Linked DNA regions of Kribbella solani. The protein of the gene in region 2 interacts with the protein of the main gene of each other region in a pairwise test. Links are inferred from orthologs where the notes say so. Each region holds a gene or a part of one and is shown on either strand. Other genes may lie near its edges.

Region 1 (5,399 bases), 850 kb from region 2 along the record:
GTCAGCCGGTGTTCCGCGGTGATCCGGTTCGACGTTGCCCAGGGCACCAGAACGCTGCCCGACGACAGCAGCACCACCCGCTCGACACCCGCCGCCGACGCGGCCTTCCCGAAGTCGGCCGCGCCGCTGGGCTCGGCGTACAGGAAGACCTGGCTGACACCGTCGAGTGCAGCGGGCAACGTCTCCGGGAGAGTCAGATCAGCTTGTACGACCTCGATGCCGGGGCCGAAGTCGGCTTTGGCCAGATCGCGAACGGAGGCACGTACCGGCCGGCCTGCGGCGCGCAGGCCGGCGACGACCTGCCGCCCGACCGCGCCGCGAGCTCCGATGACGAGGATGGTCATGAACAGCGAACTCCTCACGCTTTGACAGTTTCCACCGCCCAGCCTGCCTAGGAAGCGCGTGAAACCCCGCAAACCCGGTCAGAACTGTGCGCATCTCGACAGCCAGGCACGGTCCGACGTCGACATCCGACATGACTTCCATAGTCCGGCCAGTTGGGGTAGCTGATCGGGTGGGTTCAGCCGGCTGGGTGGTGGGGGCCGTAGTGGGTGGTCGCGGCTTTGACCGTGCGTAGGACTGGGGTGGGGCTGACCTGGGTGATGCCCGAGAGGGCGGCGATCTCGGTGGTCAGGTAGTGGTACAGACCGCCAGGTGAGTAGCTGCCGATCGCGGCGTAGAGCGATGTCGAACCAGTGGTCGCGGCCACGAAGGCGACCTCGGTGTGCTCCGCGAGGGCGCGGCCGGTCGCGTCGAGCCGATCGGGCCTCACCGCCAACCGCAGCATCGCGCGTGCGGGCAGCCCCATCAGGCGCGGATCGGCATCGATGTCGAAGCTGATCACACCATCAGCGACCAGCGCCCGCAGGCGACGGCGGACGGTCGGGCCGGACACGCCTCCAACGTTCGCCAAGTGGTCGACAGACGCCCGACCATCACTCCGCAGCTCCTCGTAGAGCCGCAGGTCAAGCCCTTCAAGCACGCCGTCACCACGGGGCGTACTGGAATCGGCGCCGGCAGCAGGTTGAGTTAGGGCGGCGATCTGGTCGGGGGTCAACGGGCCAGGTTTGGCGTACGGGGAGCCCGCGCCGCCGTAGAAGACGTGCAGGACCTCCGCGGCCTCGACGTCGATCACCTGACGAGTGCGTGGGAGTACTTCGAGAAGGAGCGGGCCCACGTCCGTGCCGTACACGGTGCATTCGATTTCGGTGCCGCCGGCGCAGAGGTTCACCCAACTGGTGTCGGGGCGGCGGGCGAGGGCGTCGGCGACCTCGCCCGCGGCGCTCGGCACGGCGCGTACCCGGAGCAGCCACTGCACCTCGCGAACCGGGCCGGCATGACGCAGCACCGTCACCCTCAGCGCGCCGCGCTGCCGCAGGCGCGCGTAGCGGCGGGCGACGGTCTGATCGGAGACGCCAAGAACCTCCCCCAACCGCCGGAACGGCGCCCGGGCGTCGAGGTGCAACGCCTGCAGCAGCGCCCGGTCGAGCTCGTCGTACGGATCAGTTGACGCGTTCACTCAGGACGGGAGTGGCTGTCAGGCGTGGGTGACGACCTCGACGTTGTTGCCGTCGGGGTCGCGGACGAAGACGGCGTAGTAGCCGGGGTGGTACTCCGGCCACTCCCTCGGGGCGTGCAGGACCTCGGCGCCGAGCGCGGTGACGGCCTCGTGCACCGTCTGCACCGTCGCGCGGTCCGGGGCGGTGAAGGCGAGGTGGATCTCGCGCTGCGTACCACCCGTCGTCTGCTTGCCGAGCCAGAGCTTCGGGTCGCCGTCCGGACCGGCCAGCCCGAGCGCGTCCCCGAAGTCCATCGCCACCGTGATGTCCAGCGCCCCGAGCAGAGTCTCGTAGAACCGCCGACTGGCAGCCAGGTCGTCGCACTGCAGCGATACGTGGTCGATCATCGCCTGTCCTTACTTCGCGCCGGCGTTGGTCATCTGGCGGAGCTCCTTCTTCAGCTCGGAGATCTCGTCCCGGAACCGGGCGGCGACCTCGAACTGGAGCTCCGCGGCCGCGTTGTGCATCTGGTCGGTCAACTGCTGGATCAGATCGGCCAGGTCGGACGACGGCAGGCCACCGGCCAGCTCCTTCGCCTTCTCACCGGCACGCGCCTTGCCACCACCCGGCACCGGCGCCTTGCCGCGCGACTGCGTCCGGCCGGAGCCGAGCAGCTCGGCGGTGTCCGCGTCCTCCCGCGCCAGCATGTCGGTGATGTCGGCGATCTTCTTCCGCAGCGGCTGCGGGTCGACCCCGTTCGCCTCGTTGTACGCGTTCTGCTTCGCGCGCCGGCGGTTCGTCTCGTCGATCGCCTGCTCCATCGACGGGGTGATCTTGTCCGCGTACATGAACACCTGACCGGACACGTTCCGGGCCGCTCGCCCGATGGTCTGGATCAGCGACCGCCCGGACCGCAGGAAGCCTTCCTTGTCCGCGTCCAGGATCGCGACCAGTGACACCTCCGGCAGGTCAAGACCCTCCCGCAGCAGGTTGATGCCGACCAGGACGTCGAACTCGCCCATCCGCAGCTCGCGCAGCAGCTCGACCCGGCGGAGCGTGTCCACCTCGCTGTGCAGGTACCTGGTCCGGATGCCCATCTCCAGCAGGTAGTCGGTCAGGTCCTCGGACATCTTCTTGGTCAGCGTGGTGACCAGGACCCGCTCGTTCCGCTCCACCCGGAGCCGGATCTCGTGGATCAGGTCGTCGATCTGGCCCTTGGTCGGCTTCACGATCACCTCGGGGTCGACCAGACCGGTCGGCCGGATGATCTGCTCCACGAACCCGTCGGACTTGTCCTGCTCGTACTGCCCCGGCGTCGCGGACAGGTACACGGTCTGCCCGATCCGCTCCAGGAACTCCTCCCAGCGCAGCGGCCGGTTGTCCATCGCGGACGGCAGCCGGAACCCGTGCTCGACCAGGGTCCGCTTCCGCGACATGTCGCCCTCGTACATCCCGCCGATCTGCGGGACGGTCACGTGCGACTCGTCGATGACCAGCAGGAAGTCCTCGGGGAAGTAGTCCAGCAGACAGTGCGGCGCGGTCCCGGGCTCGCGGCCGTCGGTGTGCCGGGAGTAGTTCTCGATCCCCGAACAGGTCCCGATCTGGCGCATCATCTCGATGTCGTACGTGGTCCGCATCCGGAGCCGCTGCGCCTCCAGCAGCTGCCCGTTGCGCTCCAGCTCGGCCAGCCGCTCCGCCAGCTCGGCCTCGATCGAGGTGATCGCCTTCTCCATCCGCTCCGGCGCGGTCACGTAGTGCGTGGCGGCGCCGATGTAGACCTCGTCCTCCTCGCTCAGCACCTCACCGGTCAACGGGTGCATCGTCATCACCCGCTCGATCTCGTCACCGAAGAACTCCACCCGGACGGCGAGCTCCTGGTACACCGGGAACACCTCGAGCGTGTCGCCGCGGACCCGGAAGGTGCCGCGGGTGCCGGCCAGGTCGTTGCGCGCGTACTGCACGCCGACCAGCTTCCGGAGCAGACCGTCACGGTCCATCTCGGTGCCGACCTTCACGTGGATCATCCGGTTCAGGTACTCGTCCGCGGAGCCCAGGCCGTAGATACAGGACACGGTCGCCACCACGACCACGTCCCGGCGGGTCAGCAGCGACCAGGTGGCGGAGTGCCGGAGCCGCTCCACCTCCTCGTTGATCGACGAGTCCTTCTCGATGTACGTGTCCGTCTGCGGCACGTACGCCTCGGGCTGGTAGTAGTCGTAGTACGAGACGAAGTACTCGACCGCGTTCTCCGGGAAGAAGTTGCGCAGCTCGTTCGCGAACTGGGCGGCGAGGGTCTTGTTCGGCTGCAGGATGAGCATCGGCCGCTGCACCCGCTCGGCCAGCCACGCCATCGTCGCGGTCTTGCCGGTACCGGTCGCGCCGAGCAGGACCACGTCCTGCTCGCCGGCGTTGATCCGCCGCTCCAGGTCCGCGATCGCGGTGGGCTGGTCGCCGGCCGGATCGAAGTCCGACACCACCTTCAGCGGGGCGACCATTCGCTGCAGCTCAGACACCTGTCTCATGTCCCCCACCGTACGACCTGGCACGGACATTTTTCGTCGCCCGCCCCACCGCCCCGGTCAGGCAGTTTCTGAAACCCCAGGTCAGAAGCTCTTCACGACCGAGTTGTTCATGTACTTCAGCTCGTTCACCCGGCGGTCGTACACCCGCGCCTCGAGCGCCGCGTCGGTCGCCGTCACGCGGTCGAACTGGTCCTGGTACGCGGTCACGAAGCCGCGCATCTTGATCTTGATCGTCTTGTTCTTCGGTGACACCCAGAGACCGTCGTACGACACCGCGTAACAGGACTTGATCTTCGGGTTGTCCGGCTTGCACTCGATCGTCTTGCCGATCCGGACGCCCTCGTAGCTGGACGTCTCGATGTCGGCCAGGTGCTCGGCGAACCCCTTGGCGTCGTACAGCGTGGTCTGCCGGACCCAGTAGTACCCGTCGATCAGGCCGCGGGAGTTGAACTGCTGCAGGATGTAGTTCTGGCCGGAGATCTTCGTGTCCGGTGACCGCAGCCAGCCCTTCGACGGCGTGAACCAGATCCCGTAGCCGACCTCGACGCCGACGTCGTTCGGGCCCTTGGAATCGTCCGGTGACGGAGTCGGCGACGGCGTGTACAGCGTGCCGGTCGGGTCCGGTGTCTGCTCCGCGGCGGGCTTGCCGTCCTTCCCGGTCACCAGCAGCACCACGCCACCGGCCACCAGCAGCACCGCGACGATCGCGCCGACCATGATGATCCAGGCCGTCCGGCTCGCCTTCTTCGGCTGCTGGTTCGGCGGCCGCATCGGACCCGGTCCCCAGCCGCCGGGCGCGCCCGGGCCGCCGGGAGCAGGGGCGGGCGGTGGGCCCGGCGCATGCGGACCGGGACCGTACTGCTGGCTCATAGCTGTTCCTCGCGGTAGTTCCGGTGGTACGTCACAGACTGTCGATCACGGACTTCTTCATCGTCGCCGCGTCCGCCTCGGCCTTCTGGGCGAAGTCGGTGCGGGTCCGGAAGTCGAGCGCGGTGACCACGTTGTCCTTGCGCCGGTACGCCTCGACCGTGCCCTTGACCTTCACGTCCGCACCGGACTTGTCCTTGGTCGTGGAGGTGTAGTCGATCGCGACGCACTCCACCAAGACGTCCTTGGGGCACGGCAGGTTCCGTACGTTGCCGAGCTGCGCGACCTCTTCCGCGGTCTCACCCTCGACGATGCCGAGCAGGTACGCCTGCGCGGTCACGTTCTGTTTCTGGCGGACCCAGTAGAACGCCCGCGGTTCCCCGTTCGGCGCGTAGGTGGCGACCTGCTTGCCCTTGGTCTCGGCGGTCACCAGGCTCCAGCCCTCGACCGGGACCAGCGACACGCCGAAACCGACCGCGAGCGCGTTCGGCGGCGGCTGGTACGACGACTT
Region 2 (6,101 bases):
TGCCTCCCGTCCCCGTTTGAGGGGTTGACCACTGAAGTTGCCCGTTCACCCCCGGCATGCGGGTGGTGAACGGGCACTTTCGGTGGTTAACCCCTCAAATGGGAAGGGGGTTCGGCGGGGGCGACGGGGGTTGTGCGGGTGGGCGGGTCAGGCGGATTCGATGATGTTGGTGCCTTGGACCTTTACGTTGACGGCGGGAAGGGGCGTGGCGGCCGGGCCGCTGACAGGGCTGCCGTCGGTGATGCTGAAGTGGCTGTTGTGGAACGGGCAGACGATCTGCCCGTTCTCCACCGAGCCGATCGGGTTGCCTTGGTGCGTACAGATCGCCGAGAACCCCTTGTACTGACCCGCGGTCGGCTGAGTGACGACCACCTTGGCGTCGGTGAACACCTTCCCGCCGCCGACCGGGACATCGGACACCGGGCCGAGCACCGTACCGCCGCCGCCCGCCGACGGCGTACCTGAGGCCGGCCCGGAACCAGACGGCGCGGACCCGGTCGGCGCGGTACCAGTGCCGGTGCCGCCGCTCGTACCGCTGGTGTCGTTGCCGCCACAGGCCGCGAGGATCGGCGCGCCGGCGCCCACGAGCGCCGCCATCGCCGCGCACCGAAGTACGGTCCGCCGGTCCCGCGTCGTGTCATCGGTCATGAATCCGGACCTCCAAGAGCCAGCCGGCCGCTGGTCTTCGACAGCCTGCCGGCTTGAGTGGTTGAACGTTCTCTAACGACTCAAACGACTGGGTCAGCCGATTGGTTCACCCCCGGCCGGATTGAACCGCCGTTTGAGGGTTTCCGCCTGGTGCCGGTACCGGCCCACGGTGGCGCTAGGGTTTCCTTCGGCAGCGTACCCACCGAGAGGCAGGGACTCGGTCCGCACCCGCCCTGGGGCCCGGCACACTGTACTGGTGGGAGAGGCATGAAATGACAGGCACGACCGACGACACGACAGTGATGCGGGTGATCGCCGACCTCGCGCCGATCTGGTTCCCGGGCTGCGTCGTCGACAGCGCGGAGCGGACGGTCGAGGTGGGCTGGGGCCGTGGCGCGCTGCAGATGTCCGCGGTCGTCGGGCTCCGCGAGATCATCGAGCGCTGTGACCAGGTGCCGCAGCAGCGGTGGGCCGAGCAGATCGAGGCCTGGTTGCGGGCGGTGGTCGCGGAAGGCGAGCTCGCCACCGAGGAGCACCGGTACGGCGACGTGGGCGAGCGCCAGCGTGCTTTGCTCGTGCAACGTGGTTGGTCGGCGCGGACGGCGGGTCCGGTCGCGGACACGTTGATTCCGTTCGGCGATCACTTCGAGGTGGTGGTGTTCGTCCGTACCGGGTCGGAGCTACGGCGGCTGACCGTCGTACGCCGCTCGATGCTCGGGCTGGGTGAGCCGGAGGTGCCGTCGCCGGTGCAGCTCAGTCTGGACGAGATCGCGGACCTACGGCCGGTCGACCACGACGGCATCTCGGTGCTGCACCGGGAGGACGATCCGCTGGTGTCGATGGCGATCGTCGACCGGGAGGAGATCCTCACCCAGGCGTCGGTCGGGTTGGGCGTACTGGTTGGTGTGCCGCGGCTCAGCACGGTCGCGTTCTGCCCGGCGGACGCGGGCCAGGCGCTCGCGGATCGGTTGGCGCAGTACGTCGCCGACTCGTACCGCGGAGCGCCGGACCAGTGCAGCCCGGACCTCTTCTGGGTCCAAGGCGACCGGATGGTGCAAGTCCCGGTCACCCTGGCCAACCCGCCGCAGGCCGTCCTCCCCCCGTCCCTGCTCCCAACCCCGCGCCGGACCTGGCTCCGCCATCTCCTGCTTCAGCTCTTCCGCCGCTGACGCGGTGCACGGTCCGGCGACACCCAGCTAGCGAGCGACCCGCCTTCTCGGTGCTGCCTTCGTCGCGGGGGCTGACTTCTTGGCTGTCGTCTTCTTGACCGCGGCCTTCTTCGCGACAGCCTTCGTCGCCGATACCGCCTTCTTGGCAGGTGCCGCCTTCTTGGCCGGCGCCGTCTTCTTCGCGGCTGCCGTCTTCTTCGCGGGCCCGGTCGCGATGGCTGCGGCTGCCTGCTTCGCGCTCGGCTTCGCGGCGCGGCCCTTGAGGATCTCGGCCAGGAACGCACCGGTGTACGACGCGGGGCTGGCGGCGACCTCCTCCGGAGTACCCTCCGCGACCAGTGTCCCGCCGCGACGGCCACCGTCCGGGCCGAGGTCGATCAGCCAGTCGGCGGTCTTGATCACGTCCAGGTTGTGCTCGATCACCAGCACCGAGTTGCCCTTGTCGACCAGACCGCTCAGCACGCCGAGCAGCTTCCGGATGTCCTCGAAGTGCAGCCCGGTGGTCGGCTCGTCCAGCACATACACCGTACGGCCCGTGGACCGCCGCTGCAGCTCCGACGCCAGCTTGACCCGCTGCGCCTCACCACCGGACAGCGTCGGCGCCGGCTGACCGAGCCGGACGTACCCGAGCCCGACCTCCACCAGCGTGGTCAGATGTCGCGAGATCGCCGGGATCGCGGCGAAGAACTCCGACGCCTCCTCGATCGGCATGTCCAGCACGTCCGCGACGGTCTTGCCCTTGTAGTGCACCTCGAGCGTTTCGCGGTTGTACCGCGCGCCGTGGCAGACCTCGCACGGGACATACACGTCCGGCAGAAAGTTCATCTCGATCTTCAGCGTGCCGTCACCGGAGCACGCCTCGCACCGGCCGCCCTTCACGTTGAACGAGAAGCGCCCCTGCTGGTACCCACGAACCTTCGCCTCGGGAGTGTCCGCGAACAGCTTCCGGACGTGGTCCCAGACCCCGGTGTAGGTCGCCGGGTTCGACCGGGGTGTCCGGCCGATCGGCGACTGGTCGACGTGGATGACCTTGTCGACCAGCTCCATCCCGGAGATCTTGGTGTGCCGGCCGGGCACCGCCCGCGCGCCGTAGATCTGCCGCGCCAGCGACGTGTACAGGATGTCGTTCACCAGCGTGGACTTGCCGGAACCGGACACGCCGGTGACCGCGACGAACACCCCGAGCGGGATGGTCACGTCGATGTCCTTCAGGTTGTTCTGCCGCGCGCCGTACACGGTCAGCTCGCGGCCCTCGGTCAGCGGCCGGCGGATCGCCGGGATCGGGATCTCGCGGCGGCCCGACACGTACGCCCCGGTGATCGAGTCCGGGTGGTTGCGCAGGTCCTCGACGGTCCCGGACACGACCACCTGGCCGCCGTGCTCACCGGCGCCCGGGCCGATGTCGACCACCCAGTCGGCGTGGTCGATGGTGTCCTCGTCGTGCTCGACGACGATCAGCGTGTTGCCCAGCTCCTTCAGCCGGACCAGGGTCTCGATCAGCCGCCGGTTGTCACGCTGGTGCAGGCCGATCGACGGCTCGTCCAGCACGTACAGCACGCCGACCAGCCCGGAGCCGATCTGCGTCGCGAGCCGGATCCGCTGTGCCTCGCCGCCGGACAGCGAACCCGCCGGCCGGCTCAGCGCCAGGTAGTCCAGGCCGACGTCGAGCAGGAACTGCAGCCGCTCGCCGATCTCCTTCACCACCCGCTCGGCGATCTGCTTCTCCCGCGCCGATAGCTCCATCTGGACCAGGAACGCGTGCACCTCGTCGATCGACATCGCGCTGATCTCGGCGATGTTCTTCCCACCGAGCGTGACCGCCAGCGAGATCGGCTTCAGCCGCGCGCCGTTGCAGGCCAGGCACGGCACCTCGCGCATGTACTCCTCGAAGCGCTCCCGCCCGGTGTCGCTGGACGCCTCCGCGTGCCGGCGCTCGACGTACGGAATCACGCCCTCGAAGCTCGTGTAGTACGACCGCTCGCGGCCGTAGCGGTTCTGGTACGAGACGTGTACCTGCTTGTCGTGCCCGGTCAGCAGCGCCTTCTTCGCCTTCGCGGGCAGTTCCCCGAACGGCGTACTGGTCCGGAACTTCAGGTCCTTCGCCAGCGCCTCCAGCAACCGCTCGAAGTACTGGGTGACGTTCTGCCCCGACCAGGGCTGGATCGCGCCTTCGTCGAGCGACTTCGACGGGTCCGGAACCAGCAGCTCCGGGTCGACCTCCATCCGGGTACCCAGGCCGGCGCACGCCGGGCAGGCACCGTACGGCGAATTGAACGAGAACGACCGCGGCTCCAGCTCGTCGATCGCGAGCGGGTGATCGTTCGGGCAGGCGAGCTTCTCGGAGAACCGGCGCTCGCGGTGCGGATCGTTCGCCGGGAGGTCGACGAAGTCCAGCACGACCAGGCCACTGGCCAGGCCGAGCGCGGTCTCGACCGAGTCGGTCAGCCGCTGCTTCGCCGAGCCCTTCACCGCCAGCCGGTCGACGACCACGTCGATGCTGTGCTTCTTCTGCTTGTCCAGCTTCGGCGGCTCGGTCAGCTGGATCGTCTCGCCGTCGACCCGGGCCCGGGCGAAGCCCTGACCGGTCAGCTGGCGGAACAGGTCGACGTACTCACCCTTGCGGCCGCGGACCACCGGGGCCAGGACCTGGAACCGGGTGCCCTCGTCGAGCTCGAGGACCCGGTCGACGATCTGCTGCGGGGTCTGCCGGGCGATCGGCTCACCGCACTCCGGACAGTGCGGCCGGCCGGCCCGCGCGAACAGCAGCCGGAGGTAGTCGTACACCTCCGTGATCGTGCCGACGGTGGAGCGCGGGTTCCGCGAGGTGGACTTCTGGTCGATCGAGACGGCCGGTGACAGGCCCTCGATGAAGTCGACGTCGGGTTTGTCCATCTGGCCGAGGAACTGCCGCGCGTACGCCGACAGCGACTCCACGTACCGCCGCTGGCCCTCGGCGAAGATGGTGTCGAAGGCCAGGCTGGACTTCCCGGACCCGGACAGGCCGGTGAAGACGATCATGGCGTCCCGCGGCAGGTCGACCGAGACGTCCTTCAGGTTGTGCTCACGCGCTCCGCGCACGATCAGACGGTCAGACACAAGCTCACTCTCAGCGGTTCTCGTGGGGTATCCGGGTGGATCTCTGGCATGCCCGGTCATGCTAACGAGGCCCACCGACAAAAACTTCCGCCGACGGATCCGGCACCCGGCTTCGAAAGTATATTCGATCACCGCGACCGCTCTGGACCAGACATGACGCGCCGTCGCCGAGGTGCGAGGATCGTCGGAGTCACCGAACTCCAGGGGAGAAAACGCGATGTCCGAGTACCACGGAAACGCACACGTCGGCGGACCGGCTCAGACCCACGAGCTGGCCAAGTTGATGATCACCAAGGTCGCGGTCGGGCCGATGGACAACAACGCCTACCTGCTGCGTTGCCGGCAGACCGACGAACAGGTCCTGATCGACGCCGCGAACGAGGCGGACACGCTGCTCCAGCTGATCGGCGACGGCGGCCTGGCCCGGGTGATCACCACGCACCAGCACCAGGACCACTGGGAGGCGCTGGCCGAGGTGGTCGCGCGCACCGGCGCCACCACGGTCGCGGGCCGGCACGACGCCGACGGCATCCCGGTACCGACCGACCAGCTGGCCGACGACGGCGACCAGATCGCGGTCGGCCGGTGCAGCCTGCGGGTGATCCACATCAAGGGCCACACGCCCGGCTCGATCGCGCTCGTGTACGACGACCCCGACGGCGCGCCGCATGTGTTCACCGGCGACTCGCTGTTCCCTGGCGGCGTCGGCAACACCGATGGCGACAAGGAGCGTTTCACGTCGCTGATCGACGACGTCGAGACCAAGCTGTTCGGCACGCTGCCGGACGAGACCTGGGTGTACCCGGGCCACGGCTCCGACACCACCCTCGGCACCGAGCGCCCGCACGTCGCCGAGTGGCGCGAACGCGGCTGGTGACGACGGGACGGCAGCCCGGCGGCTTCGCCGAATACCAACCACGCGCCAACCGCCCGCAGCCGGGCATTCAAAACCAGCCGGCGGTGGAGCGGCCGCTGGGCGTGGAGCAGACGCTCGGCGTGGAGCGGTTGTCGGTTGAGGTGCGGGTGCGGGCGGGTGTGGGGGCGGATCTTGAGGCGTGTGCTGGGTTGATCGTCTCGCGGGCCGGTGGATCGGTTGCGGACCGGCGTACGCGCCTGGTGGCCGATCTGGAGGACCCGGAGCGGTACATCGCGGTGGCCGAGGTCGACGGCGAGGTGGTCGGGTACGGC

The links. Proteins that work in one complex are often made in the same cells at the same time.
Region 1: the proteins of uvrA (region 2) and uvrB interact in binary tests that used the Escherichia coli proteins (3 or more experiments, as listed by UniProt). The link is inferred for Kribbella solani from one-to-one orthologs.

What each region holds. Positions count from the first base shown.
Region 1 is NZ_JACHNF010000001.1:2,398,045-2,403,443, forward strand. The notes cover bases 1,469-4,430. They hold uvrB (excinuclease ABC subunit UvrB), read right to left. Parts: upstream 4,022-4,430; coding sequence 1,916-4,021; downstream 1,469-1,915. Other genes in these bases: HDA44_RS38480 (AsnC family transcriptional regulator), read right to left, coding at 1,469-1,519; HDA44_RS10790 (VOC family protein), read right to left, coding at 1,538-1,906; HDA44_RS10800 (flagellar basal body-associated FliL family protein), read right to left, coding at 4,103-4,430. Outside these bases: HDA44_RS10780 (SDR family oxidoreductase), read right to left, coding at 1-344; more of HDA44_RS38480, read right to left, coding at 521-1,468; more of HDA44_RS10800, read right to left, coding at 4,431-4,891; HDA44_RS10805 (hypothetical protein), read right to left, coding at 4,923-5,399. UniProt on the Escherichia coli protein: The UvrABC repair system catalyzes the recognition and processing of DNA lesions. A damage recognition complex composed of 2 UvrA and 2 UvrB subunits scans DNA for abnormalities.
Region 2 is NZ_JACHNF010000001.1:1,549,610-1,555,710, reverse strand. Bases 1,645-5,308 are described here. They hold uvrA (excinuclease ABC subunit UvrA), read right to left. Parts: upstream 4,914-5,308; coding sequence 1,845-4,913; downstream 1,645-1,844. Other genes in these bases: HDA44_RS06790 (MBL fold metallo-hydrolase), read left to right, coding at 5,131-5,308; HDA44_RS06800 (hypothetical protein), read left to right, coding at 1,645-1,817. In the rest of the region: HDA44_RS06805 (Rieske (2Fe-2S) protein), read right to left, coding at 148-648; more of HDA44_RS06800, read left to right, coding at 921-1,644; more of HDA44_RS06790, read left to right, coding at 5,309-5,790; HDA44_RS06785 (GNAT family N-acetyltransferase), read left to right, coding at 5,874-6,101. UniProt on the Escherichia coli protein: The UvrABC repair system catalyzes the recognition and processing of DNA lesions. UvrA is an ATPase and a DNA-binding protein. A damage recognition complex composed of 2 UvrA and 2 UvrB subunits scans DNA for abnormalities.